DNA from 2 places in the Trichocoleus desertorum AS-A10 genome. Region 1 is predicted to be linked to the other one. Evidence: riboswitches for the same ligand, from Rfam matches in the RefSeq annotation. Region 1 holds a riboswitch; the other holds the start of a gene.
What was found. Region 1 has a riboswitch for cyclic di-AMP ahead of NDA01_RS05155 (universal stress protein). Riboswitches for the same ligand answer to the same signal wherever they lie in the genome.
Positions count from the first base shown of each region.

Region 2: linked by a shared signal. The riboswitch ahead of ntrB (nitrate ABC transporter permease) and the one ahead of NDA01_RS05155 (universal stress protein) in region 1 are both predicted to bind cyclic di-AMP.

Region 1 covers NZ_JAMPKN010000002.1:290,804-305,675, reverse strand. Annotated here, with positions in the region: gene NDA01_RS05165 (family 10 glycosylhydrolase) at 1-488, opposite strand, end outside; gene NDA01_RS05160 (DEAD/DEAH box helicase) at 775-3,432, opposite strand; cyclic di-AMP (ydaO/yuaA leader) riboswitch at 4,008-4,137, shown strand; gene NDA01_RS05155 (universal stress protein) at 4,286-5,116, shown strand; gene NDA01_RS05150 (tetratricopeptide repeat protein) at 5,145-7,655, opposite strand; gene psb34 (photosystem II assembly protein Psb34) at 7,879-8,058, opposite strand; gene thiO (glycine oxidase ThiO) at 8,162-10,201, opposite strand; gene NDA01_RS05135 (hypothetical protein) at 10,238-10,594, opposite strand; gene NDA01_RS05130 (2Fe-2S iron-sulfur cluster-binding protein) at 10,627-10,965, opposite strand; gene cimA (citramalate synthase) at 11,075-12,733, shown strand; gene NDA01_RS05120 (ZIP family metal transporter) at 12,738-13,532, opposite strand; gene cruG (2'-O-glycosyltransferase CruG) at 13,565-14,815, opposite strand; gene cruF (gamma-carotene 1'-hydroxylase CruF) at 14,812-14,872, opposite strand, start outside.
Region 2 covers NZ_JAMPKN010000010.1:76,374-91,245, forward strand. Annotated here, with positions in the region: gene NDA01_RS15045 (sensor histidine kinase) at 1-981, shown strand, start outside; gene NDA01_RS15050 (hypothetical protein) at 929-1,174, opposite strand; gene NDA01_RS15055 (ABC transporter ATP-binding protein) at 1,194-2,033, opposite strand; gene NDA01_RS15060 (ABC transporter substrate-binding protein) at 2,073-3,497, opposite strand; gene ntrB (nitrate ABC transporter permease) at 3,601-4,452, opposite strand; cyclic di-AMP (ydaO/yuaA leader) riboswitch at 4,543-4,701, opposite strand; gene bchD (magnesium chelatase ATPase subunit D) at 5,116-7,176, shown strand; gene NDA01_RS15075 (RNA polymerase sigma factor SigF) at 7,300-8,082, opposite strand; gene NDA01_RS15080 (hypothetical protein) at 8,509-9,021, shown strand; gene NDA01_RS15085 (hybrid sensor histidine kinase/response regulator) at 9,092-11,158, opposite strand; gene NDA01_RS15090 (chemotaxis protein CheB) at 11,163-11,786, opposite strand; gene NDA01_RS15095 (CheR family methyltransferase) at 11,758-12,576, opposite strand; gene NDA01_RS15100 (HAMP domain-containing protein) at 12,649-14,872, opposite strand, start outside.

The DNA of each region.
Region 1 (14,872 bases):
GACAACCGACCAACTGGGCCACTAACGACCACCCGCCCACCTCGGCTCATCCACTCTTCTAAGGCGATCGCTTGCACTTCTGTAACTGTTTCCACATTGGGCAGAAATAGCACGCTGATGCCGTTGAGGTCAGCGGCTCGCTGTACCTGTTGGAAATCAATCACGCGATAACCAACTTTAGCGGCTTGCAGCCGAGTGGTAATACTTTCCCAGTCAGCCGCATTATCCGAGCTGCGTGCCACTCCTAGGGATACCCGCTCGGCAACTGCTGGGGAGAGCAACACGAGACATTGCAGCAACAAGCCTAAACAAACACTAGTCGCTAGCCGACTCTTGCTCATCAGATTCAAAAGTAAACGAGTTGAACGAGTTGAGCGCCTTTGATGCATCACTAGATCGGCAACATCCAAAATAACTGACTGAGAGCGAAGCGATCGCTGGAACCAAGGCCACAGCTTCTGTTGCAGATTGCTACGAAAACCATGCATGCGAAAAAATCAGCTCCTAAAGCGGATATCGCAGTCACAAGCGACTTCCCGCAGCTATTACTAGGGAGAAACTGGAGCCTTCTAGGAGCAAGATTTTAAGACTTATTTCAATTTGAAGGGTTCCCTAAGTAGGCCCAAAAGCTCAACGATCTCTGCACCCCTACCCGATTAAATTCTGTGTAGAGCTTTACCCCGTTGTTCATCCTACCCTTGCTAGTTCCTGAGTGCAAACCGTGACATCGTTCAAGTAGACCTTGACATCCAACACTCAGGGTTGCAGTATCTCCTACTCAACGGCCTCATTGACCGGGAAGCGATCGATCAACTGAATAGCTCGGTAGGCATTCTGACGCAGCGAATTTGGCAGATGTGGGACATGGGGAATTTGCGAAAGGAAATCTAAGGTCCGCCGCAAAATCCGTACTACGTCTCCTTCGTCCAAACTGGTGTTTTCTCCCAGTTCCGCCCATTCCACTCCCAGAGCCCACTGCTCGACTAAAGCAATCAGCTCGTCTTCTAGCCAAACGGGTAAAGCCACTTGATGCCGTCGTTGCACCTGGAATAACTGCCGTCGTAGACCCCGTAAGCCACCCAGCGCTTCTTCAACTGCCGAGGAAGCTTGGTAGCGAGTCCAACTGTCAGGACGCGAGACCTCTGTGACCAAAGCAGCACAAGCGGCGGCCAAATGGTGCGGATCCAAATCATCGAGTTCTCCCGACATGAGGGAGATGCCCAGCCATAACTCGTTATCTCCACGAATGGCTGCTGCTGCTTGGCCCAGAACAGTCGGAGTTAAGCCATCCAAGCCGCCAAACGTCTGCAAAATCTCAATCAAGTGGACAAATTCTTCCCAATGCTGGTGGGATAGCTGCTCTAACTTGGCTTGGCGTTGAGCAATATCTTCTTGCAAATTCTGGACTCGGCGCTGCCGCTTTAACAGCGTGGCAGAATTGCCCCATTGATGTAGGGGATGCGCCTCTAGTTGGGTTTGCACCGCTTGCAGCCGTTCGAGTTGGGCTTGGACTTCTGGGGCAGTTTCGAGGAGCGAAGGCACAGGAGGAATTTGCCGGGCGATCGCTGCTGTTTCTTCACTGCCTTTGCGGCATTGTCCTGGTTTCAGCGGCATCTCAGCCGGGGGGGTGAGGTTGTCTACTGCCTTAATGCGAGGAATCTCGGCTCGCAAACTGACGACATCTCCCACCGCTACGACATACCAGCGATTATCTTGACCCAAGCAAACGAGATAAGGGAATTGGCCAGAACCTGGAGTTTTCATCACCAGAGCCGCTGGGATTGGCTCGGCGGTAGGGACGTTCTCTCCCTTCAGCCCTAGTACGGTGCCCGCGATCGCAAATGAGAGCGCTACAGCAATGTCACCCGACTGCATCTCTTGGGCTTGGTGCTGCAAAATTTTCAGGAGGCGGCGTTCTTCTTTCAGGCGCTCTTGTAGCTTTTCGTAACTCGAAAATAGTTGTGGATCAACCAGTTCGAGCTGGGCTTGAAGTTGCTCAAGCTCTTTAGTCAGATCAGCGATCGCCTGTTGTTGGGGCCGCAAAGACAGCGTGGCGAGATATTGCCCAAAACTGCGCTCGACCAGCTCTTGCGCTTCTTCTAAGGTGTGAGTTTGTAGCAAGTTGAGGACCATGCCATAGCTGGGAGTGAATTGGCTAATCAACGGATCAGCTCCGACTGTGGCTAAGTATGCAGCTTCTTTGGCTCCCTCAAAAGGAGTTTGCACCGTGACGACATGCCCTAACTCATCCATTCCCCGCCGGCCAGCTCGACCCGACATCTGGAGAAATTCTGAGGGATTGAGGAGGCGATGTCCCAAATCGGTGCGCTTGGAGAGGCTAGAAACCACTGTGGTGCGGGCAGGCATGTTAATGCCAGCGGCCAACGTTTCGGTGGCAAAGACCACTTTGATCAACCCTTGCTGAAAGAGTTCTTCGACTAAGCCCTTCCAGGCAGGCAAAATTCCAGCGTGGTGGGCGGCAATGCCCCGGTAGAGCGGCTCAATCTGCCCAGCTCGCCCAGCATCAGGGTGTCGCATCAAAAACTCATCAATCAGGTGTTTCAGCTTTGCCGCTTCCGCCTCATTGACCAAGGATAAATGCTCGACTTGGGTAATGGCGCGATCGCAATTACGACGGCTAAAGATGAAATAGATAGCTGGAAGCATGTCCCGCTGCTGCAACTGGCTGACCACATAAGCCAGCCCAGGCTCGTCTTCCCGCTTGCGTTGGCCTCGGCCTCCTTTAGGTTTGAGGCGGGCGTTGATCTTTTTTTGATCTTGGCTGAGGAGAGGAAATAAGCCTTTGGGGTTACAGAAGTGAAAGCGCAAAGGAACAGGGCGGAAATCTGAATAGATCAGCTCTGTAGGGCCGTGAACTCGACCGATCCAATCCGTGAGCTGATCGCTGTTGGCAACAGTGGCTGACAGCGCGACTAGCTGCACATCCGGTGGGCAGTAAATAATCGATTCTTCCCAGACGGTGCCCCGTTGGCGATCGTTCATGTAGTGGCATTCGTCTAAAACCACCGCTTCTACACCGACCATTGAGGTGCCAACTTCACCGATCGGGGTGCCGTAAAGCATGTTGCGGAAGATTTCGGTCGTCATGACCAAAATGGGTGCTTCCCGGTTGATCGATACATCTCCTGTCAGCAGCCCAACTTGCTCAGGGCCAAAGCGATCGCGAAAATCTCGTAACTTTTGATTGGATAATGCTTTGAGCGGAGTGGTGTAGAACACTCGTCGCCCCTGAGCCAGAGCGCGATAGATGGCATACTCGCCAATTAACGTTTTGCCTGACCCCGTTGGCGCACAGACTACGACCGATCGCCCCGCATTCAGAGCCGCGATCGCTTGATACTGAAACGCATCTAATTCAAAGGGAAACAGCTCTCGTAAATTTAGTTCTGGCAGAGTAGAGGAAACGTTCACGCACTAAGTTCCAATCAGGTTGCGATCTATACTCAAGAGGCAAAATTTCGCGAGAAATTGGCCTACAATTCATCTTTTTAATTGTAAACCGCAGCTACTAAAGCTGTTTGCTACGATCAACCTCGTCACCTTACGAGGAGGTCGAGCCAACTCAGTTGTCGCATTCAAGAATCTTAATAATTGATTGTGATTAAAGCTTGACTATTCTTCAGCTTAATCTAGGGCAAATCAGACCGCGATCGCCACTTCATACATACATTTCTGGCGAATAGCAACCAAGGATACAGCGGCAAATATCTGATTGATCGTAAACTTGACTACTGCTTTTAGGTAGATGACCATGCGGTTTAACGTGAGCTATATTGTCTCAAGGATGAAGGGTTCAATCAACCTCGGATAAGGAATTCCTCATACAACCGTGTTGGTGAAGGATTTCTTAACGTTATTTAAATCACATCTGAGCACAATTTTTGCTCTGAAATAGAACCGTCTTTTGATGGCATTTCTTACATCAAAAAGGCGTTCATTAAAACATTCAGTGGGTAGCCTAATCCGGATTAATAGGCATCAAGGTGAAAACTTGAATGCTGTTTCGTCTGGAACGGAGGAACCGATTTTTGGGGCTAATCTCAAAGATTAATTTGAGAGAGACACCTTCCAGTCTTAGCCCGTCAGCTAACTCCGTCGGCAGTGGGAGGAGTACCTAGGACGCAGGCTTTTGATAGCAACGGTCATTGCGGTCTCCTAGCAGATATCAGATTCCCCTAAGAGATTTCTCTCAGAGTTGATGATGTCTGTTTCCTGGCCCACCTCTCGAAACAAGTAGTCTGGAGAGGTTTTTATCGTGAATATTATGCCAATGTTGGTGCGGCTACAGGGCGCACTGGGTTCAACTGACTTAATCGAGCAAATTCTGCTGTTGCCTCAGCGGCCTAAGGGCGATCGCTCTTCCGGTAAATTGCATTTGCCAGGCCAGACTCGGCGGGCTACTAAACGGCACCTCCAGGCTAACCGTCCAGAAGCAGCGTCTGGAGCTGATGCCGAAATTAATTTGGTGGTGGGCTACAACAGCTCCCCGAAGAGCCAGACCGCTTTAGATTTGACCCTGTGGATTGCTCACCAAACTCGTTTAGCGACTCGTCGCCAAGTGACCGTGCAGGTGGTGTATGTCATCAATCCCACTGACTGTCTAGATAGCATTCCCACTACAACCGATTTTCGCCCAGTCAGAACTGGCAAGAAATCTTCTCAGCACCAGGCGCAGCTATCTAAGGCACTGGTGGCACCTGATACTTATAGTGCGGCCTCTAGCGCAACCTCTAGTGCCACTTCGGAGCGGGAAGGCGCGATCGCAACTCTAGCTGAACCAACCCTAGAAGATGCTGGGCTACCATTCGGCAATTACCCCCTGTGCCAAGTCGATCAGTTTGAGCAGGCAGACCGAATTTTGTGGCAAGCTCGCTGTCTCGCTAACGAGTGGCGTGGTTCCCTGAAAACGCACCTACGATTTGGGCAAGTCGCTCAGGAGTTGCGGAGTGTCGCTAAAGCAGAATCGGCAGTGCTGTTGTGGTTGGGTTGTGACTCTCCCAAGAACTCCATTGTCCGAACCTTGAGCGCTAATAGCCCTTGTCCCGTCTTGGGCGTACCCTCTTCTCTCCATCCCGATCGCTACTTTGATGCCTAAGTCCCGCTTGGGCCGAGAGCGGTTGTGCTTAGAGCCGTGGCAAAATTTCAGGTAATAAATGACCCGGCAATAGAGATAGCGCTAAGTTCTGGCCTTGCAGACCACACTCGCTGTAAAAAGCCCGTACCGTTTGCAGGACATAGCCTAGCGCTGTTTGGTGAAAATCAGGTTGGTGCTGCCATCCTTGTAACGCTTGCAGATGGTGACGCAGAGACGCTTCTAAATGAGCAGACTTAGCAGGTACCGGAATAGCGCCCGCTTGATCGGTCACCACTTGGTAATGGGCTAAACCTAGATTGTTGTGAGTTGCGAACACGTCAAAGGTCAGTTTAGTGCCAGCACCATTAGGCGTTTGGTTTATTTGTTCAACGATGGCTAAAGCTGCTTCGTAGGCTACGATCGCGGATCGTAAAGCTTGCTGTTGGGCTTCTGGTTGCTCTTTGGAGCGGCTAGCTAGGTGCCAATAAGCGGTGCCCAAATTGTTTTGAGTCGCTGCATAGGCAGCAGGGTTAACCTCTACGGTGCGGTAAATCAAGGCGATGCGATAGCAACTAATCGCCAAATTGAGAAATTCTTCCGGCTGCTCATGCTGGGCTAAATTCCAATAAGCCGTGCCCAAATTGTTTTGGATCATGGCGTAATGCAACGGCTCCTGCTCTGGGTTGTAGAAAGTGAGTGACTCGGTGTAAGCAACGATGGCTTGCTTCAGATGTAGGGCAGGTTGATGGTGTTGTGCCAAGTGCCAGTAAGCGGTACCCAGGTTATTTTGGGTGGAAGCATACTTTAAAGGTTCTACGTCTGGTTTGCGATGTCGCAACGCTTCCTCATAAGCTGTGATCGAGCATTGTAGGTTCTCAATGGGCTCCCGGTAGCGAGCTAAATCTCCATAGGCTGCTCCCAGATTGTTCTGGATCATGGCGTAGGATTGTGGTTGCTGCTCAGAACTTACATGAGTCAGCGCCAGGTGATAGGCCGCGATGCCTTGCTCTAAATAAGGCAACCGTTGTTCCGGGTTGGGCGGAAACCGGGACAACATCCAGTAGAGATTGCCTAAGTCATTGAGAATATCTGGAACTAAAGCCGAAGACTCTTCTAGGTGAATTAAGGCTTGCTCATAAGCTTGAATGGCAATCGCTAACTGTTGAGGAGAGTTGTGTCCTTGCTCAATGCGATCGCGATAAAAATTACCAAGAGTGCGATAGGTGACAGCTAACCCTGTAGTTTCTGCTTGTTGTTGATGTAACTGCTCTAGATGCCGCAACATCCGCAAAGGCGGAAAGTCCTCCAGAGCAGCCACTAAAGGGGCAGGCAAGGTAGCACTAAGACGAGAGAGAGACGGAACCGGAGCATTGGCTCGTAGCGCTGTTGCCCCTCCAATCTCTTGAATTGCCGCTGTCAGAACTAAATTGACAAGTTCCGGCGCAATTGATGGAAGAGGAGCTTCTGTAGGTGTATTGTCTAACTCTGATGAGTTCGCTGCTGGGGCGGTAATCGATGGGGATTGAGGCTCTGTAGCAACCGTACGCAGCGGCTGCGGTTCTGAGGCGGGTGATTCTGAGTGAAATCCAGAGCGGGCAGGCAGGCTGTTGGCTGTAACCTGGTTGGTTGGCGCGGCAGCAGTCGGAACGTGAACGCTCCAAGAGTTGGGTGGAGGAGAAGCTGGATTGGCAGTTAGGCGATCGCCTGTACTTTCTGTTGTGTTTGCTGGAGCTACTGTGGTTTCTAGGTCATCCACCAAGTCTCCAAAGGCCAACTCATCAGCCAATAAATCCCGTAAACTAATGGGCACATCTACAGGTTTCTGATTGGCAGGTGAAACTGGAGGATGGGCAACGTCAGAAGTAGAGGCGATCGCTGGCTGGGGACGCTTCGGGGTTGGCTGATGGGTGAAAGCTACTTGGTCTGAATGACGGCGCTTGGGTTGCTCAGAAACGACTGAAAGCGGTGTGGGTTCTCCGACAAACTCAAACACGCCAGTGCGCCAACCCCAAAACTCAGGGGCAGACTGTTGAATGGCTCGAAACCAGGGATGAGGCACCCACAGCAACAAGCTTGCTTCTAACGTGGGTAAACTGCGATCGCACCCTTGTAGATAGCTGAGAAACAACCGCTGTACCGCAGCCGATTGTCGCGTCAGTCGCTCAGTCCCCAAGATTTGGAAGCTAGGGGTCGGTGGCTCTGTTCCTGATCCTTTGGGTAAAGGATGACGAGCTAACCACTGAGTCACCTGAGCGATCGGATTAGGATCGTTGAGATTGAGGTTGAGCGTAACCAGTTGGGGATAATCTGAAGCAAGCCCAGCCTCTTCAGGGTGACGCATGTTTGCCGAGGCAGCGGGATAGGCGAGTTCCGCATGGAGCCGAGCCGCCAAGCGATTTCGTAGGGCTAGATCATCGCAGACCGCCACAAAAATTTGACGGCGTAAGTGTAAGCTCAGCGCTCGTTTTAAACGCTGATAACTTTGCCGATTCAAATGTGAACTGGTTTGATTCGGCCCAGTCATGCGGAGCAATGGGGAGTGGCGATCAGCTAGTTGCACCAACAATACCCTTAATCGTGGCGAGGAAATCTGGAGGTATAACACTCTTCAAATTCCTCAAGCTCGATTCAGGACTAAAGCTTGATTTTGACGAAGGTTTCATGTGAAAGTGATCGCGCTGATCAGCTCACTGCAGCGGAAACCTATAGCAAAAAGCCAGGTTGCTCGAAATAAGCAGTACCTGGCCTATTTTTATATTTTGAAAGTTTAAAGCTGATTTTTTCTAGCCTAGGTTGGATACGGAGAAGGCGACAAAGACGAGCCCACCGACTAAAACCATTCCTAAAGCTCCCAAGATAAGGGAGTTTCTTTGTTGGGATTTAGTGGGTGGTTCTGCTTGATACATCTTCGGCTCAACAGCGAAGTTATTTAAGCGTCCACCTTCCTCGGTCGTATAACGCATGAACAAAACCCTCAGTTTTTGTATTAACTAACTGTAACAAAAATTATGAAGATACTCTCGCTCCTAAGTTAGAAACTAAAAAATGCTCAAATTTACTTTAGATTTACTGAGTAATGGTGCCCGTGAGGGGTGAGCTAGCGCTGGCGTGGCTTTTCACCGGAATACGACCTGCTAGGTAAGCTAGACGACCTGCTTCTGCTGCTAAGCCCATCGCTCTAGCCATTGCTACAGGATTCTGAGCTTCGGCGATCGCAGTATTAATTAGTAAAGCCGAAGCCCCCATTTCCATTGCTTGGGCGGCTTCACTGGGTGCCCCTAAACCTGCATCTACGACGACAGGCACTTGGGCATTCTCAATAATGATCTGAATATTGGCAGCATTTTTGATGCCTTGCCCGGAGCCAATCGGCGAACCCAAAGGCATCACCGTCGCACATCCTACTTCTTCTAATCGCTTGGCTAGGAGTGGGTCAGCATTGATGTAGGGCAACACGGCAAACCCTTCTTTTACCAATTGCTCAGCGGCTTCTAGCGTACCAATAGGGTCAGGCAGTAAGTATTTTCCATCTGGAATCACTTCCAACTTGACGAAATTGTTGTCTTCTTGACCCAACAGCTTCGCCATTTCTCGGCCTAGACGGGCAACTCGGATCGCTTCTTCTGCGGTTTTGCAGCCTGCGGTGTTGGGCAACATCCAGATTTTGCTCCAGTCCAGTGCTTCAGCTAAACCTTCATGGCCTGGGGCTTTGGTTTGTACTCGTCGCACCGCCACCGTCACAATTTCACAACCACTCGCCACGACACTCTGCTGCATGTCGGCAATGCTGCGATATTTGCCAGTCCCCGTCATCAAGCGGGAGCGAAAGGATCGCCCAGCAATCACTAAGGGGCTATCTAGCGTCGTGATATCGGCTTGAGCTAAGGCAGGAACAGCGTGAGTCAACACAGAATTAGACCTTGGGAGAACGTGGGTGGAAGAACTAAGGGCAGCAGGAGTTGAGGAAGCTGCCAACGAAGCAGGGGGAGTTGAGGGTTTCGTTTGATGAAAGCGCTGCCAACTAAAATGCTCCAACAGTGGATCGGGTTGTTGGGCGATCGCATCGGCAATCAGTTGAGCTGTAATTGGTGCCAGTAAAATGCCGTTGCGGTAGTGCCCGGTAGCGAGTAGCAGGTTAGCGCAAGCACTCGCCCCTAGAATCGGCAATTCATCTGGAGTTGCAGGCCGAAAGCCCCACCACAACTCTTGTAAAGCAAAATCTTGTAGGGCTGGATACAGCCGGATCGCTCGTGCCAGTAACTCTTGAACGCCTGCGGGGGTGTTGTTGGGGGTAAAACCAACTTCCTCACTGGTAGCTCCAATAATGATGCGACCGTCTTGGCGCGGCACAATATATAGGTTGGAGCCAAACAGCACGCGTCGCAAGGGTGAATCTGCGGCTGAGTCGGGTGACTTGACCGCTAACATTTGGCCTTTACGGGGCTGCACTGGAATTGGCAACAGTTCATTCGACCAAGCCCCTGTGGCTAAGACATAATGCTTGGCTTGCCAATCTCCCACCGAAGTTTGGACGCTGACGACTTGGCGTTGCTGCTGCTGAATTGCTTGGACGCTGACGCCATCCTGAATATTCACGCCGAGAGTTTGGGCAGCAATCCATAGCGTTTGGGTGAGGGCGCGGTTATCCACTTGAGCATCCTCTGGAAACCACCAACCACCCACCACATCTGAGCCTAGCCCCACCTGATATTGGTGAATCACAGCTTGATCTAGCCATTGCGCTTCGGTTCCGGAGGCTTGAGCGATCGCGGCTGCCTCTCTTAAATCTGTCCGTTCAGCGTCTGCTACGTAGACTGGAGCCAAAATGCCACAGGGCCAATAACCCGTTGAAGCTCCGGTTAATTCCTCCAGCTTACGAATCCAGTTGGGATACAGTTGGCGCGATCGCAGGCACAACTCCAGCATTGGTCCTGGCGGGATGCCTTCGGCTTGAGGCGCTAACATCCCGGCGGCGGCATGAGCGGCGGCTTGCTTAAAATCACGGCTGAGAATTGTTACCGTAGCTCCTCGCAATTTCAGCTCAATCGCGATCGCAAGGCCGACGATACCGCCGCCAATGATGAGAACGTCACTGGTTGTATTCATGCAAGCTGAAATTGAGTCACAATTACTAAGTCGTGATTACCAAAGCGCTGGAACTGGCTTACTACCTGCGCCCGCAGCGCTAGGAGCAGTTGTCGTGCTGCCGCCACCAGCACTTGATCCGGCGGTGCCTGTAGCGGAAGTGCCACTGGGTTGGGTGGTTGTGGTGCCAGCGGTACCAGTTTGGCTAGCAGGAGCAGAAGTGACAGGCTGATTGGTCGAGCGTTGAGTGGTTTGGCCCACACTCCGCACCTGAGTAGCAGGAGAAGCACTGGGGCTAGGACTTGCTGACCCGCCAATCTGTTGAGTCGAGTCACGAGCGCGCAAGGCAATGAATGCTCCCAGCAAGATAGCGAAAACTATCAGTCCAATCACAGCTTTTAGTAAGTCATTCATTGGTGTTTTTCTTCCCCAAACCTCTCTTCAGTCTATCCCTCTGGAGTCCAGAGCGGTTGAGTGCCTTGGCCCCAAAATCCATCAAACTTAGTGACTCGCACATCCCCTAGCACTTTGGTTTGACAAGCCAGTCGGCGATTTTGGTTAGTGTCACGGGGTGGCAAAGACCGCCGAGTGCGATCGCGCCAGTTAGCTTCTGAGACTTCCCCCTCGACCTCAACGGCACAAGTACCACAGCTCCCTAAACCATGACAGTTGATGAAGCTGGCGTTGCCATTATGCAAAGCAACGCTATTTTGAAGCAAAACCTGACGGAGATTGGCTCCGCGATCGCAGATAAAAGTTTTTCCTTGAGCTGTAACCTGCGGCATGATTTTAAGCTGTGCGAACCAACGGATTGTCTTACAGCTTTAAAGTTTAAATTTCTTTACGCTTTTTGAAACGCTTTTATTCCATCCTTCCTCTGCTTTGGCTGCTTCCATGACCTCACAACCTTCTCCCCAACTCTGGATTTATGACACTACCCTGCGGGACGGTGCCCAACGCGAAGGGTTATCTCTATCCCTAGAAGATAAACTCCGCATTGCTCGGCAACTCGACCAACTGGGAGTGCCGTTTATTGAGGGAGGCTGGCCCGGAGCGAATCCTAAGGATGTGCAGTTCTTTTGGCAAATCAAAGAAGCACCACTGGCTCAGGCAGCAGTTGTGGCGTTTTGCTTTACTCGCCGTCCCGGAAGAACCGCTGCGACTGACCCCATGTTGCAACCCTTACTAGCCGCAGGCACCCACTGGGTCACAATTGTGGGCAAATCCTGGGATTTGCATGTGACTGAAGGCCTGAAAACCACGCTGGCCGAAAACCTGGCGATGATCCAGGACACGATCGCCTATCTTCGCAGCCAAGAACGGCGGGTGATTTATGATGCGGAGCATTGGTTTGACGGCTATAAGCATAACCCCGACTACGCACTGGAAACGCTAGAAACCGCGATCGCAGCAGGAGCGGAGTGGTTAGTTTTATGTGACACCAACGGCGGAACCTTGCCGCACGAAGTTAGTCAGATTGTGCGAGAGGTCAAGCAGCGCTTAAGGGAGCGTCGAGCCGCTCAAAACGCGGATTTCCACGCTCCCTTACCCCCCTTGGGCATTCACACCCACAACGATACAGAGATGGCGGTGGCCAATGCGATCGCGGCAGTAATGGAAGGGACCCAGATGGTGCAGGGCACGATCAACGGCTATGGCGAACGCTGTGGCAATGCCAATCTTTGCTCCCTCATTCCCAACTTGCAACTGAAGCTGGGCTATGCCTGCTTACCCCCCGAAAAACTGACGACGTTAACGCAACTCAGCCGTTATGTCAGTGAAGTAGTAAACCTGGCTCCCGACGACCATGCTCCTTATGTGGGCCTTTCGGCCTTTGCTCATAAAGGGGGCTTGCATGTTAGCGCTGTGGAACGCAATCCCATCACGTACGAGCACATCCAGCCAGAGCTAGTCGGCAACAACCGCCGAATTGTTATTTCTGACCAAGCAGGTCTGAGCAATATTCTGGCAAAGGCGCGGAGCCTCGGTATCGAACTCGACCCGCAAGACCCCACCTATCGCCAAATTCTGCAACACCTGAAAAATCTGGAGCACGAAGGCTATCAATTTGAGGCAGCAGAAGCCAGCTTTGAGTTGCTGATGCGCGAAGCATTGGGTCAACGACAGCAACCATTTGAACTCAAAAGCTGGCAAGTTCACTACCACATGATGCCCGACACCGACCCATCGCAGAGTTTGTCTTTGGCAACCGTGAAATTGGCAGTAGATGGCCAAGACATTCTCGAAGCAGCGGAGGGTAACGGCCCAGTTTCTGCACTGGATACAGCTCTGCGTAAAGCCTTAGTCAGCTGCTACCCAGAAATTGAGAGTTTCTATCTCACCGACTACAAGGTGCGGATTTTGGATGGTGGGTCGGGCACCTCTGCTAAAACTCGCGTGCTGATTGAATCTAGCAATGGCTATCAACGCTGGACTACGGTGGGCGTTTCCACCAACATTTTGCAAGCGTCTTACCAAGCTGTGGTGGAAGGTTTGGAGTACGGCCTGCTCCTGCAACGCCAAGCCAAGTTAGCCCTGACCACTTCTACCTAAGCAATTAGCCCAAGGTGACATCTAGAAACATCATGGAAACGAAGCCGAGGATGACGCCGAAGGTTGCGCCTTTTTCGTAGCCGAGGCGGTGGGATTCTGGAATAATTTCATCGCTGATCACAAACAGCATGGTTCCCGCAGCAAAGGCCATTGCCCAAGGCAAAATCGGTTTGGCAACGGAAACCACACCTGCACCGATCGCGCCACCCACAGGTTCGACTAAACCAGTCATCAGAGCCACTAGCAGGGCCGTCCATTTGGAATATTTCTCACCAACTAAGGCTAAGGCAACGACGAAGCCTTCGGGCATATTTTGCAGCCCAATTCCGGTAGCGAGGGTGATGCCGTTGGCTAGAGTTTCGCCGCCAAAGCCCACGCCTACTGCTAAGCCTTCAGGGAAATTATGAATGGTAATCGCAATAATAAAGAGCCAAATCCGCTTTAAGCTCGCCGGATTGGCACCTTCTGGGCCTTTAATAAAATGCTCGTGAGGAGAATAGCGATGGCTGAGACAGAGAAACAATCCACCTAGAATCATCCCCACGGTAACGATCGAGGCTGCTACCACTTCGCTACCTGTCTGCTCCGTTGCAGCTTCAATCCCTGGAATTACCAGGGAAAATGAAGTTGCGGCTAGCATCACCCCTGCTCCAAACCCCATCAAAGCCCCCTGAAACTTCTGGGTGACTTTGCTCAAGAACAGAATAGGTAAAGCTCCGACTCCTGTAGCCAATCCTGCGAGCAGACTGCCAAATAAGCCCAGATAAAACACTGGTAGTTGAGCAAAGCTGTGGAGCATGGGGTAAAGCCAGAAGAGATTAACGAGATGGGCTAAGCCTGGGTGTAACTCCGCCCTCGCCACTGAATTGAGGTCTGGGTAGACGAAAGGAAGATGCGGAGTACAGCCAAGGGATCGGCTAGAGGAGAGAGCCAGAAAAGCCAAGCCGCTTTCGCTTGAGTGAGGTCGTAAGAAGGCGCGATCGCCCACAGCAATCCTATCCGCATGGCTAGCAAACCTAGGTTTAAGCCTAAAGCCGCCACCACGGGTAAAGAGCCAAACCCTAGGCTGATCCAGCTCAGCAATATCAGCGTTAGAGTTACTGGTAAGCCCTGCACAGCAGTGAGCAGCCATAGATCACCCCAAATCTGACCACGGGCTGCCGCATCCTTGAGGTCGAGCGATCGCCCCCATTCGCGCCAAGTTTCCGCTGCTCCTTCGTACATTCGTACCTTCAGCAACTTCGAGCCATCAAAGAAGCCCACCTTGGCTCCTTGGGCAGCCGCATACCGAGCCAGCGTAACATCATCACAGAAGGAGTTGCGCGCGCTGCTGTAACCGCCCACAGCTGCCAAAACCGAGCGCCGACTGAGGAAGCATTGCCCATTTGCCATCACCCGTTCAGCGGAATTGTTAGTTTCGCCAGCGGGGCCGAAGCGATACACCAACGTCATTAGCAGAGCGGGCTGTAACCACAGCTCTCCCGGATACTTGAGGATGAATTGAGGGGCTAGGGAGAGAATGTCGTAGCCTTCCGCGATCGCGGTCTTCACCAAACTGCTAACCAAGCCAGGGTTGAGGTACGTGTCGGCATCCACGCCCAGCACCCAGTCGCTTTGTTCCGAGCTTTCGACGAAGCCTGTATGTAAAGCCCAGGGCCGTCCCACCCAACCTGGAGGTAAAGGATCATCCGTCAGCAACCGGAAGCGCGGATCAGCTTGTCCCGCTCGTTTAACCAGATCTGGCGTGCCATCTTGGGAACGGCTGTCCACCACCAAAACTTCTCGCACTTCATAGCTTTGCTGGCTCAAACTGGCGAGACAAGGCCCAATTCGTTCTGCTTCGTTGAGCGTAGGAACGACAACGCTGACCTTTCCCAGCAGCTCTGGGCTAGGTTTCTGAGGCTGTAAGGGCGGGTGACGAGTAGGACCGCGCAGCAAACGGGACAGCAAAATCGCGACAGCGGGAATTTGCAGCAGCAGTAGGACAAGGGCGATCGCTCCTGTTACAGAACCATCTCCTTGTCCACTGAACGCTACTGGAGTCAAAGCGAACTCATGCAACAAGACGAAACTGAGATTCACTTCGAGCCGAGTTCCATAGGCGCAACAGACAATTCACTCGCCAGACTAATCGCTGGT
Region 2 (14,872 bases), on a different contig from region 1:
GAAATCGCCCGTGAGTACCGTCTACTACGCGCCGTGATCTTTGAAACTTTGGAAACCGGATTGTTGCAAAGTTCACCCAAAGAACTACTGCGAGCTGTGCGTTTGATTGATACGGTAATTGATGAAGCGATCGCTCGTTGTTTTAAGAGTTATACCCACGGACGGCTGAAAGAACTAGAGCAACTACAGACGCAACTGAAGCTCACCAATCAAGAGTTAACTCGTTTAGTGCGGGCCAGCAAAGAGAATTTGTCGCACCTAGCCCATGAACTCAAAACTCCCTTAACTTCCATCATTGGCTACTCGGATCTGTTTTTACGTAAACACCGACAGCCAGAGGAAGATAAAGATAACTATCAAGAGTTGGAGCACATTGAGCGCATTCTCCGCAGCGGTCGGCAGTTGCTCCACTTGATTAACGATGCTTTAGAAATTTCTCGGTATGATGCTGGCAGGATGAAGCTGCACCCAGCACCAATTCAAATACGAGGCATTATTCAGCAGACTTTAGAAATTGTTGAACCTTTAGCTCGCAGCAAAGACTTGCAGTTAGTAGTTGACTGCGATCGCGCTCCTGAAGAAGTTGTTACTGACGCTTTACGCTTGCAGCAGGTGTTGATGAATCTGCTCAGTAACGCCATTCGCTATACCGAGACAGGCTCGATTCATATCACCTGTGAAACCCAACCCAACCAAACTTGGGCGATCGCGATTAGCGATACAGGAGTTGGGATTGAGCCTGACAATCAAACTCAGGTTTTTGATCCCTATTTTCGAGTCATGCCCAATAACCAATCCTATCTGTCGAATAGCACAGGGTTAGGACTGGCGATCGTGGCACGATTAGTTAAACTGCTGCAAGGTGAGGTCGAGTTGGCCTCTCAAGTGGGAGTTGGCTCTACCTTCACGGTGACTTTGCCACTGGAGGTTAAACCTGCTGAAGGGATGCTGCCTCAGGAATTGTCTCTCCAGAGCGAGTAAGTGGCCGGACTATCCAGGCAGAGGTGAGGTCTTCGAGGACTTCGTGGTGATGGGTTAGCGCTAGTTCATCGGTCATTAGGACTTGTAGCGTGGGTAGATAAGCGCCTTGCTCCGAGATTTGATGACCATAGCCCACTAATTTGCCTAACTGCCCAGTCATTTGATGTTGTACGGAATCGCCAATCGTAAACATAGCTAATTCAACTCCTGCTCTAATCTTGAGTGAAGTAGTGATCGAGGAAGTTCAACACATAATTCCGGAGGTCAAAATACTCGCGAGAGTTACGCATTGCAGCGCGATCGCGGGGATGAGGAAAGGGGACATCTAAAATTTCACCAATCTTGGCCGCAGGGCCATTGGTCATCATGACGATGCGATCAGACATATAAAGCGCCTCATCGACATCGTGGGTAATCATCATTACGGCCTGCCGTTGGTTCTCCCAAATATCCAGCACTTGCCGTTGCAACTTGCCTCGCGTCAAGGCATCCAGCGCCCCAAACGGTTCATCCATCAGCAGCATCTTGGGCCGAATCGCGAGCGCCCGCGCAATCCCGACTCGTTGCTTCATCCCACCCGAAATTTCGTCTGGATATTTGTCGGCGGCAGCAGTAAGATTCACCATCGCCAAATGTTCATTGACGATCTGCTGTTTCTCACGAGCAGGGACGCGCTTTAGCACCTCATCTACTGCTAAGCGAATGTTTTCCCGGACTGTCAGCCACGGCAACAAAGAGTAGTGTTGGAATACCATCATCCGCTCGGCTCCTGGCTTGCGGATTTCTCTGCCTTCTAGCCTAACAGACCCACCACTGGCCGTTTCTAAACCCGCAACAATCTTCAACAAGGTTGATTTACCGCAACCCGAGTGACCAATGACAGAGATGAATTCATTTTCACCAATGGTCAAGTCAATACCATCTAAAACGACAGACTCGCCCCCACCCGCTGTGGGATAAGCTTTGACCAAGTTCTCAATTACCAAGAAACCACCCGGATGAGTTGGGGTGCGACTATCAGACTCAGCAAACTGGCTAGTGGATTTGACCATGATTAACTCCGAAGCGGCTACGAGGTAAGGAACAAAACCTTAAGAGAGAAAAAATCGTTGGGGTGCGTTAGCGCGAATAGCAAAACTGTTGAGATAACCCACGGGATCGCTGGGGTCAAATCCCTTCTTATCAATAAATACTTCCGGTGACTCGACTTTGTAATCTTCTTGGGGAGAGGCGATCCCCATTTCAGCAGCAATCTCACGATATAAATCAGCTCGCCAACCTTGGGTGGCCAGTTCTTCGGCGTTCTTAGGAAATTCTTTGATTTGTCCCCAACGCGCTGCCTGTGTCATCAGCCAAATACTACGCGATCGCCACGGGAAGGTAGAGTGTTCGTTGGGTTGCTTGGGGATGTTGTCAGGGATATCAAAGAAAATCGTGGTATCGAGTGAACGATCAATTCGCTCTTTGCCGTCAAAACCACCATAGTTATACTCCCCGATGATTGCAGGGCGGGTGAATTTGGGTTTCGCTCCCGTAAACGATCGCTCGGAAATGAGTTGAGCAACTTCAGCCCGATTTTCCGGTTTGCTGCAATACTGGCAAGCCTCAATCATGGCTTTGACTAAAGATCTGTAGGTTTTGGGATTTTCGTTGATAAACGATTCCATCACACCCAACAGGCGATCGGGGTGTCCCAACCAGATCTCCTTTCCCTGAGCAAAAGTAAATCCAACGCCCTCCTTTCCTTTACCCAAGGGGCTAATGGCACGGCTATTCCACGGCTCCGCCACCATGTAGGCTTGCATTGCCCCAATCCGCACATTGCTCACCATCTGCGGTGGTGGAATAATGATGACGCGAAATTCCTTTAGCGGGTCTATTCCTGCGGCGGCGGCCAGATAGCGGACAAAGTATTCATAAATGGCAGAACTGAGCACCACTGCCCAAACCCGCTGCTCGGAGGGTTGATTCTCAAAATAGTTTCTGAAGTCACGGCCAAAGGCTTCTAGGTCACCGTTGTAGTCTCGCCAAGGCCGAATGCCTGCATCCCACATTTTGCGATTCATGGTCATGGCGTTTCCGTGGCGATGAATCGTCATCGCGGCACAAAGCGGCGCATGTCTAGCTCCCTCAGCGCCAATCCGGGCGTTAGTGACGGCTCCAGAAACCACAGGAGCGGCATCGGTACGGCCAAAGATGATGCCATCGCGAGAAGTTGCCCAACTCGCTTCTCGGTTGAGTCGCACGTTAAGGCCGTATTTACGGAAAAAGCCTTTTTTCCAGGCGATCGCAAACGGCGCGCAGTCATTCACGGGCACATAGCCCACCGTGAGATCTGGTTTCTCTAGATCTTCTGGTCTAACTACCTGTTTGATAGCTAAAGCTTCTTCGGTTAAACCTTTAGCACTGCGATCGCCACTAATGCTACAGGAGGCAAGAGTCGTGCCTACCGCAGCAGATCCCATCCCCTTAAGAAAATCTCGTCGGGTCCATTGATGCTCAAATGTATCGCTCATAGTCGAAAAAGTTTTTAGCGATTAGGTCAGAGGCTATTTGACGACTGCTTGTCACCACTCAAATCGCCCCCTAGCCCCCAATTCTGGGGGAATTGGTGAGGGTCTAGAAGTTAGTGCCCGGTGTAGTGCGATGGGTGACCAGCTGTTCTACCTTGCTAACGGCGTAGTCGAGCAACAATCCTGTGACACCAATGACCAAAATCGCGAGGAATACTGAGTTCAAGTTCAAGCGGTTCCACTCATCCCAGACAAAAAAGCCAATCCCAATACCACCTGTGAGCATTTCTACAGCCACAATCACCAGCCAGGCGATACCCAAACTAATCCGTAGGCCAGTAAAAATATAGGGTAGACTCGCAGGCCAAATGATTTTAGTAATGCGCCGCCAACGAGGCATTTCTAAGACTCGTGCCACATCAATGTAGTCTTGGGACACGCTAGAAACACCCAACGCAGTGTTAATAATGGTTGGCCATAAAGAGGTAATAAAAATAACGAAAATAGCAGAAGGATCAGCCAAGTTAAAGATAGCTAAGGCGATCGGCAACCAAGCAAGCGGTGAGACAGGTTTAAAGATTTGAATCACCGGATTGAGCGCCATCATAGCGGGCTTAGACATGCCCACCAAAAAACCAATTGGGATCGCTACGATCGCTGCCAAGAAAAACCCTAAGATCACTCGGCGTAGGCTAGCTAGGAGTAACCAACCAATGCCCAAGTCACCTGGGCCGCGCCGATAAAATGGATGCAAAATGTAATCCAAATTAGCGACTAAAGCTTCTGGCGGGGTCGGCATTAAGTCAGGATTAAAGATGGCTGCCAACCACCACAGCAAGATAATGCCTAAAAACCCGAGTGCGGGCAGTAGAACTGTATCTCGAATTAAAAGTGGTTTAGCTCGTCGCCAAGCTACCTGTCCTGCAACCGCGATTGCAGCAAGATTGAGTTGAAGCATGAATTTATCTCAGAGTCGAGGCAGGTACAAGTAAGTCGTCGCTATACCAACCAAGGACACTGAAAAGACCAGATTAAAAAATGCTGATCTTCAGTCTCCTCCCAATGCCGACGGAGTTAGCTGACGGGCTAGGACTGAGAGATGTCCCCCCTGGCTGCTTTTGAGAAATAAAGCTTGCTCAGGATAAGCCCCAAATTTTGGTTCCTCCGCTCCAGTTCTTAACTCTAAAGCTTTCGGCTTTAAATAAAGCGATCGCACTTTTAGACGCTGGATTAGGCTAACTTACTTATTGAATTCTCCGCAGTCTATCACTAGTTTTTGCGATCGGCAATCATTCTTGAGATGGAAGCAAAAAATTGTTACTAAATCATTGACTTTCAGGGCTAAGAGCGACTTTCAGGACTCGGTTAGAGGTTAATTAAGATAGTAGTAAAAGCTACAGTCAACTAAATATAAAACTAATTTTTCTACAATTAAGAACGAGTAATTCTATTAAGAATTAACTCCCTAACTCTAGGTTTAGTAATTCCTACCACGCTTTTTATTTATAGTAATTTGAGAGCATTTAGACAAAATTTCCGTCGAGGATCAAGCGCGATCGCCTGAACTCTGGCCCCGGTTCCTTGTTATGCTGAAACACTGGACTCGCTATTGATCGAAACCATGCCTGCGCTGACTAACCCGTCGATTACTGCTTTTCCTCTCGCCGCTGTTGTGGGCCAAGAAGCCATCAAGATGGCGTTGTTACTAGCTGCCATTGACCCTGGCTTGGGTGGCGTAGTGATTGCAGGTCGTCGCGGCACCGCCAAGTCAGTTATGGCGCGGGCAATTCACGCCCTGTTACCCCCCATTGAAATCGTCAAAGGCTCCGCTTGCAACTGCGACCCCAACAATCCCCGCGAGTGGGATGACCAACTGCTAGCCGAAGCCACCAACGGTCAAATGCCTGTAATTGGGGGTCAGCCGCTCCCCTTCACCGAAGTCATTCCTTCGCCATTCATTCAAATTCCTTTGGGTGTGACTGAAGACCGCTTGCTCGGTTCGGTTGATGTCAGCCAGTCAATCAAGCGTGGGGAAACTGTTTTTCAGCCCGGATTGTTGGCTGAAGCGCATCGAGGGGTGATGTATGTCGATGAAATTAATCTCCTAGATGACCAAATTGCCAATCTCCTGTTAGGCACCCTGACCGAAGGGCGCAACCAAGTGGAGCGGGAAGGCATTAGTTTCCAGCACCCTTGCAAGCCATTGCTGATTGCCACCTACAACCCCGAAGAAGGTTCGCTACGAGAGCACTTGCTGGATAGAATTGCGATCGCTCTCTCTGCGGATGCCGTTTTAGGGATTGATGAGCGGGTGCAAGCGGTAGACCAAGCCACTCAGTACGCTAACTCTCCCCAATCTTTCTTAGAGCAGTACGACGAAGATTTAGATGGCCTGAGAACGCAAATTGTCTTAGCTCGCGAGTGGCTAAAAGATGTCCAAATTCAGCCAGAACAAATTGCCTACCTCGTCAATGAAGCCCTACGGGGCGGGGTGCAAGGCCACCGAGCAGAACTGTTTGCCGTGCGAGTCGCCAAGGCTCATGCAGCATTAGAAGGTCGAGCCAGCGTCAATGCCGAGGATTTGCGGCGAGCTGTAGAACTGGTGATTGTTCCCCGATCCACAGTCGTTCAAACCCCGCCCGAAGAGCCACCTGCGCCCCCACCGCCACCACCCCAGCAAAATCAAGACGAACCGCAGGACGAATCTGAGCAAGACCAGGACGAGCAGGAAGAAAAAGAAGAGCAGGACGAACCAGAGCAAGAGCAAGAACCGCCCAACGTTCCGGAAGAGTTTATCTTTGACCCCGAAGGCGTGATTCTTGACCCATCTGTGCTCTACTTTGCCCAGATGGCGGCTAATCGGCAGGGTAAGTCGGGCGCTCGGACAATTATCTTCTCGGAAGATCGGGGCCGCTACATCAAACCGATGTTGCCGAGAGGCCAAGTCCGACGGATTGCAGTAGATGCCACGCTACGTGCTGCCGCCCCCTACCAGAAAGCCCGGCGTCAACGTCAACCCGACCGTCGGGTAATTGTGGAGCAACCGGATATTCGGGCTAAACGCTTAGCTCGGAAGGCTGGAGCCTTAGTTGTGTTCGTGGTTGATGCCTCTGGATCGATGGCGCTGAACCGGATGCAGTCGGCTAAAGGTGCTGTCTTGCAGTTGTTGACCGAAGCCTACCAAAACCGTGATCAAATTGCCCTGATCCCCTTCCGAGGCGAACAGGCAGAAGTGCTCCTACCTCCCACTCGCTCGATCGCGGCTGCCCGCAAACGGCTCGATCGCATGCCTTGCGGGGGTGGTTCTCCTTTAGCGCATGGCCTCACCCAAGCAGTCCGAGTCGGCATGAATGCCCAACAGTCGGGGGATATCGGCCAGGTGGTGATTGTGGCGATTACGGATGGTCGCGGCAATGTATCGCTAGCGCGATCGCTGGGTGAACCGATTCAGGAAGGCGAGAAGCCCGACATTAAAGGAGAACTGCTAGAAATCGCTGGAAAGATTCGCGGCCTGCGAATTCAACTGCTGGTGATCGACACAGAGAGCAAGTTCATCTCCACAGGTTTCGCCAAAGAGCTAGCCAAGCACGCAGGCGGCAAATACTACCATCTCCCCAAAGCGACCGATCGCGCCATTGCCTCGATGGCCAGAAACGCGATCGCCGATGTCAGAACCCGCTAAGCCAGAAAACCAAGCAGCAACAAAAATGCCAGATTGATTAAGTTCAATCTGGCAGATGCAGGAGGATCTGATGTAGGAAAATCTATGGCTAACTTAGATGGCTAATCTGAGATTAGCTAAATTCTAGGGGTCAGTTTGCAATTCTTGAGGCTGGAGATAAGCCACCATCTGCTGGATGCCTCTCTGGATGCGTCGGGTCACTGTCATCGGGCTGACCTCAATCCGTTCTGCCACTTCTTTGCGGGACAAGTCGCTGAAGTACACAAGCTCGATCGCGGCTCTGGTCTTGTCCTCTAGCTGGCTCAGCGCTCGCTGCAACTGCTGACGGTCTTCTTCGAGTAACTGCAAGGTTTGGTAGTGGGCATCGGGGAGCATGTCGCCCAAGGTTACGGTTGAGTCTACTTGCTGGGAAACCGTGGCATCTAAGCTCAATAAGGAGCGATTTTTGCCTGCGAGCTTGATTTCTCTCCACTCGTTGACGGAGACGCCTAGCTCAGTGGCGACTTCTGCGTCCTGGGGTTGCCGTCCCAACTCTTTCATCAACGCTTCGCGCACCTTTTGGCCTTCCTTCTGCAAGTCTTGCCAGCGACGGGGAATCTTTACCGTGTTGCCGCGATCGCGGAGGAAGTGGAGCATTTCACCGCGAATGTAGGGAACGGCGAAGGAGCTGAAGGCACAACCTTGGGAGGGGTTGAAGCGCTCGATGGCGCGGATGAGACCGAGGTGGCCGATTTGCTCCAGGTCTTCGTAGGGTTCTGCACACTGATGGCTGACTTGGTGAGCAATCTTCCGTACTAGTCCAGCGTTGAGGCGGACGAGTTGGTTGCGACGCGAGACGGAGGGGTTCTGGTGGTAAGCAACCAGGAGTTCCATGACTTGAGAGCGGGGAGAAGATTGAGTAGTCATCACACAGAGCCTTGCATCAGAGTTGAACTCATTCTCGCGATCGCGCTCCATAAAAAGGATCGTTGTTTTACGGGAATATTCTGCACCCCAGTAAGTACGATCAGGGGAAACACGGACCTATCTTTTCTGGCTCAGGCTGAGTCAAACCTCTAAAATGTTGCTTTTTCTGCTGGAAAAGCCGTGAACTACGGCAATCGCTTCAGCCGTCAAGCCGTGAAAATATCCGTCTAGCGAGAGCTGTGGCCAACTCAGGACCTATCCTGAAGATTTCATAAAGGTCATTCTGCCGCCTGGATGCAACGTTACACAGATTTACAGATGGGTAAACGCGGAGGGCATGACCAAGCGCCAAACTGCCCGGAACCTCAGTCAGAAAAATTGTAGTTATCAGTACTAGAGCTTTTACAACTTGCTCTGCTCTATGTCATGCCACTTATGCTTACTTCGTTCCGAGTCACGCACCTAGCTTTATTTGCAGGCGTTCTTGTAGGGCTGACGGGCGTTGCGACCCAGTTTAGGCACCCTCAGTTGCCGCAGCCTTTGATTAGCCAAGCGATCGCTCAGCCTCAACCAGCCGCTCCAGATTCTAGAGCTGATTACAGTCCTGTCGTGCTGACTCAGCTCACTGAAAATGGCAAAAATCTAACGGGACAGCGGCCTAGCGCGATCGTGGCTCAGTTGTTTGGGGCTACGGAACCATTATCTAAGTTTGGCTTGGAGCAACTTGAGATTAGTTATTCCGAATCTGGGGAAGCGATCGCTCTACTGACCCAAACAGGATGGCAAGACGATTCGGTTAATGGTGTGAGATACCGAGTGGAATTACAGCCGCAACCCAGCGACATCGGGAGCCAATGGCAAGTGGTTTGGGTTGGCAAACAGTCTAAGTGCCAACCAGGACGTGGCCACCAAAATTGGTCTACGGCTTTGTGCTCTTAATTCGGAATTTCAGAGCTAAGGGCTCAGGTTTAGGCCCACAAGTTCAAACCCAAAAGTTCAACCCCGAAACTTAAGCTTGAAGCTGCGAGGCTGGTTGCACCAACTTAGCAACAGCGGCGACCAACTCTCCTGGCTCTATAGGTTTCGCTAAGTGCATCTGAAACCCTGCTTCGATCGCGCGCTTGCGTTCCTCCACACGGGTATAGGCAGTAAGGGCGATCGCGGGAATATTACCTCCTTGCTCTGCCTCTAGTCTGCGAATTTGGCGAATGAGCTGGTAGCCATCTGCGTCTGGCATGCCAATATCGCTCACCAGCACATTGGGCTTGAAATCGCCGAGGGCTGTCACCGCATCTGCCACGCAGGAGACGATGTTCACCTCTGCGCCGTATTGCGCCAAGGCCGTCGATAAAAACTCTCTAGTGTCTGGATCATCATCGACGACCAGCACCCGGAAGCTAGATAGCGAAGGTACGTCTGTATTTACAGCCGCAAGATGTGTCATTGGATAGCCTTCTTCTGCATCTTGCGGGTCGATCAAGGTGGCTGCTTGCGGCAATTTGACAATAAACCGCGCTCCCGGACCGTCTGGATTGCTAGCTGCCTCCACCGTACCGCCATGCAGTTCGACCAAATGCCGCACTATCGCCAGCCCTAAGCCTAAACCACCGTAAGGCCGAGTCGTGGTGCTATCGGCTTGACGGAAGCGATCGAACACATAGGGTAAAAACTCTGGACTAATTCCGATTCCTGTATCAGTCACTTGGATTTGAGCATAACGTTGCGGTTGGGCTTGGCCGTTGTCGCTGCCAATATCCTCTTGACCAAAGGATAAGCTCACCTCCACTTTGCCTTCCTCGGGGGTGAACTTAATCGCGTTTGATAGCAGATTCCAAACCACCTGCTGGAGACGGTCGGGGTCCCCTAAAATTAGCTCTCCTGGCGGGTCAAATTTAGTTTCAACCTGAATAGACTTGCTGTCAGCCATCGGACGCAGGGTATCCATTGCGGCTTCAATCACCCCAATGGGATTAACGGAACGAATTACCAGTCGCAGCTTGCCGCGAATAATCCGCGAGACATCCAGAATGTCTTCAATCAACTGCGCTTGGACTTTGGCATTCCGCTCAATTGTTTCCAGGGCTTTTGTTGTGGTCGCCTCATCAAATTTACGAGTGCGGAGGAGGCGAGCCCAGCCCAGCATGGCATTGAGGGGAGTCCGCAGTTCGTGAGAGAGGATAGCGAGAAATTCATCTTTTATCCGATTGGCAGCCTCAGCTTCTTGTCTAGCGATTTGTTCGCGCATGAACTGGGCTCTGGCTTCTTCTGCCTGTTTGCGCTCTGTCACGTCTTCAATGGTGCCGACGTGGCCCAGCAGCTTGCCGTGGTCTGAAACCATTGGAGACGATCGCACATGGGTCCAGCGAATCGTGCCATCGGGGGCCTGAAAGCGAAATTCATCAGAATATTCTCGGCCCTTCTTGGTGTAGGCCAACCATTCTTGGGCAGCACGAGGCCGATCTTCTAGATAAACCGATCGCAACCAGCCTTCGCCTAAACTAGCTGCTTCATCCAAACCACAAATCACTTGATAGCGGGGATTGGTGTAAGTACAGCATCCTGACATGTCCGTCAGAAAAATACCTACGGGCGAGCAGGCACTGAGGGAGCGAAAGCGTTCTTCACTTTGCTTCAGCTCAGCATTGATGGTACTTAGTTGGGCTGCTTGCCGCTTCACCTCTTCTGTTTTCTTGAACAAATCAACGAAAACGGAAACCTTCGAGATCAGAATTTCGGGCTTAACTGGCTTGAGTAGGTAGTCTACCGCACCTAAAGAGTAGCCCTTAAACACCAGGGAATCGCTACTGCTAAAGGCGGTCATGAAAATGATCGGGGTATGCTGCGATCGCGTCCGTTCTCGAATTAAAGTGGCAGTTTCAAAGCCGTCAATCCCTGGCATCTGCACATCTAGCAGAATCACCGCAAAATCTTGATGGAGCAGGCAGCGTAAGGCTTCTTCGCCGGAACTCGCCCTGACTAAGTTTTGGCCCAAGCTTTCTAAAATTGCCTCTAAAGCCAACAGGTTTTCCGGATAATCGTCAACCAGGAGAACATTAACTTTGGGTTCAGACGACATGGGCTCACCTTATGACAGGCTGACAAAGATGGATCAAACGAGGAGCAATATCTGCCAGGGGTAAAATCCAGTCTACGGCAGTTGTTGCGATCGCTGCTTCGGGCATCATCCGACTTTCGGAAGTTTTGGGGTCTTGAACGATGGCTAAGCCACCACGGGCCTTGATTCTAGCTAGACCTTGCGCTCCATCCCGACCTGACCCAGTTAAGATCACGCCGATCCCCCGTGCCCCATAAGCATCAGCGGCTGACTCAAACAACACATCAATAGACGGGCGGGCATAAGACACAGGCATCTCTGTAGACAAAGCAAACCGACCCACATCCTCTACTAATAAATGATAGTCAGCGGGAGCCAGATACACTTGGCCCGGAACAATGGCTTCTTTGTCTTCTGCGTCTTTCAGGGGTAACACACTACAAGATTGCAAAAATTGACTGAGGCTGGTGTCGGAGTCTTTATGTCGATGTTGCACGATCGCGATGGCGGCAGGAAAGGTAACAGGTAGTTTTTTAAGTAGAAGTTCTAGGGCACTTAGCCCTCCTAAAGAAGTCCCAACGACCACCAACTCGAAGTACGGTTGGGTGTGCGGGGGCCGACTATTTAATCCGTCGGTAAAGCTTTTCACGGCTTTCCAACTCCTCATAACAATCTTCGTATTTCGTCAGTCTTAGAGATTCTTGATGGCCCACTCCTAAAATGCCAAACCTGCCCAAACTTTCGTATAACAGCTTATGCACCCGCTCTTGCAAGGTGTTGTTGAAATAAATCAAGACGTTACGACATAGGATGACGTTGAATTCGTTGAAGGAAGCGTCGGTGGCTAGATTGTGCTGGGAGAAAATCAAATTCTCTTTGAGCGTCGCGCGAAAAATTGCATTGTCATAAGCAGCCGTATAGTACTCAGAGAACGATCGCTTCCCCCCTGCCTTGAGATAGAGCTGGGTGTATTCTTGCATCAGGTGTAGCGGAAAAATGCCTACCTTGGCTTGACGCAGAACCGATTCATTCATATCTGTGGCATAGATGCGGCAACGGTGATATAGCCCTTCTTCCTGCAACAAGATTGCCATTGAATAGACTTCTTCTCCAGTCGAGCAACCAGCATGCCAAATCCGAATAAAGGGATAGGTGCGTAAGAGGGGCACCACCTTTTGCCGAAAAGCCAGATAGAAGCTGGGGTCTCGAAACATCGAGGTGACATTCACCGAAAGCCCCAGTAGAAAGCGCTCTAAGCATTCAGGTTCGTGTAGGATTTTCTCTTGCAGACCAGAGATACTTTTTAGGTGTTCGGCGCGAATAGTATTCCAAATCCTCCTTTTGATAGAAGCCAAGGCATAGTTACGAAAATCGAACCCGTAGTGGCGGAATACTCCTTCCAGCAGTAAGTGAATTTCTAGTTCCTCAAGGTTGTTCATTTGCTATAGAAGTTATTAAAAGTGTAAAAACTACAGGATTTTCGTTTTTACACTTTTAATTTTGCCTTCTACCTATTGATACAACCAGACACGTAGGAGAGAGAGTAACTGCTCTGTATCTACCGGTTTGGTGATGTAATCTGAAGCGCCTGCCTCTAAACACTTCTCGCGATCGCCCTGCATGGCCTTGGCAGTGAGGGCCACCATCGGCAATGCATCAAAGACACTCAACTGGCGAATCGTTTGCATGGTTTCGTAACCATCCATTTCTGGCATCATCACATCCACCAAGACGATGTCTACATCTGGGTTGTTTTGCAACACAGTAATGCCATCGCGCCCATTTTCTGCGTACAACACCTGCATCTGATACCGCTCTAGCAGGCTGGTGAGGGCAAAGATATTGCGAACATCATCATCCACAATCAGCACCTTTTTGCCTTCGAGTATCGGGTCATTTTGCCGCAGTTGCTCTAGCATCTGGCGCTTGGGTTGTGGCAAGTCGGATTGCACCCGATGTAAGAACAGAGCGGTTTCATCCAGGAGGCGTTCGGGCGATCGCACATCCTTAATGATGATGGTTTCGGCCATCCGCTTCAGCTCAGTTTCTTCTTGCTGGCTCAGCTCCTTGCCTGTGTAGACAATAATCGGCAATTTCGCTAGCCCCACTTCCTGTTTCAAGGCTTCAATCAGCTCTAACCCTGTCATGTCAGGCAGGCCGAGGTCGAGCACGATGCAGTCAAAGTGGTTGTCTCTCAACATTTCTAGAGCTTCAGCCCCTGAGCCCACGGCTGTAGTTTCAACATCACCATTGCCGATCAGATCGACGATGCTTTGACGTTGGATTTGATCGTCTTCTACCACCAAGAGGTTCTTGACTCGACGCTCGACAAATTCTTTGATTTGAGTCAAGGCGTTGGTCAAGTTTTCGCTGGAAATTGGCTTCTGCATGTAGGCGATCGCCCCCAGTTGCAAGCCGCGCTGCCGCCCTTCTTCCACGGTCAAAATATGAACTGGAATATGGCGGGTGTCTGGGTTGTGCTTTAAGCGGTCTAGCACCGTCCAGCCATCCATATCGGGCAAGCGAATATCCAACATCACTGCATCGGGCTTGAAGTCGCGCGCCATTGACAGACCCATGCTGCCACGCAAAGCGACTAGCACCTTAAAGCCCTCGTTGCGCGCCATGTCAATTAGCACGCGGTTAAAGTTGAGGTCATCCTCAACAATCAGCAAGACGCGATCGCCCGGTTCAATATTGCTGCGGTCATCACTGAGTTCGGGCAAGGGCAGCATCATTGAGCTAGGAGGTGACTCAGTCAAATTCAGCGCGGCAATATTGGCCGCCAATGTCGTGGCAGCGAAATCTGGGCCATCTCCGTTGGGTGCTTCCCGGCGTCCCAGTTCTACCCGAATGGGCATCTGAGGCGCTGGAGCGGCAGTAGGTGGGGCTTGGTAAGCTTGCGGTAGGTACAGCGTAAAAGTGCTTCCTTGTCCCGGAGCGCTGGTCAGCCTGATTTCACCGCCCAAGAGACGGGCAATTTCTCGGCTGATCGAGAGGCCCAATCCGGTGCCGCCATACTTGCGGCTGGTCGTACCATCCGCCTGCTGGAATGCCTCAAAGATAATCTTCTGCTTGTCCGCTGGAATGCCAATGCCCGTATCGGTCACAGAGAAGGCAATTACCGTATTGGCACGGCTCAAGCTTTCTTTCTCTGGGTTCCAGCCTTGGGCTGCCGCCGTCATGCTGAGGGTGACAGAGCCGCGCTCGGTAAACTTGAAGGCGTTGGCCAGCAGATTCTTCAGCACTTGTTGTAAACGCTTGGAATCGGTATAGATGGCGCGGGGGAGGCGCTCATCTAGCTCGATGTTGAACTGCAAGCTCTTATCCTGAGCCACCTGGCCAAAGGTACGATCGATGTAACCGCGTAGGTCGGTGAACAACATCTGGTCAATATCGACCGACATGGTGCCGGATTCGATTTTGGCTAAGTCCAAGATGTCGTTGATTAGCTCTAGGAGGTCGGTACCCGCTGAGTGGATGGTTTGGATATACTCCACTTGCTTTTGGGTCAAGTTACCGTCGCTGTTGTCGGTTAGCAGTCGAGCCAGAATCAGCAAGCTGTTGAGTGGCGTGCGGAGTTCGTGGGACATATTCGCCAAGAACTCGGACTTGTACTTGGAACTGAGGGCCAATTGCTCGGCTTTTTCCTCCAGCGATCGCCGCGCTTGTTCGATTTCGCGGTTCTTCCGCTCCACCTCTTTGTTTTGCAACGACAGCAACTCGGCTTTTTCT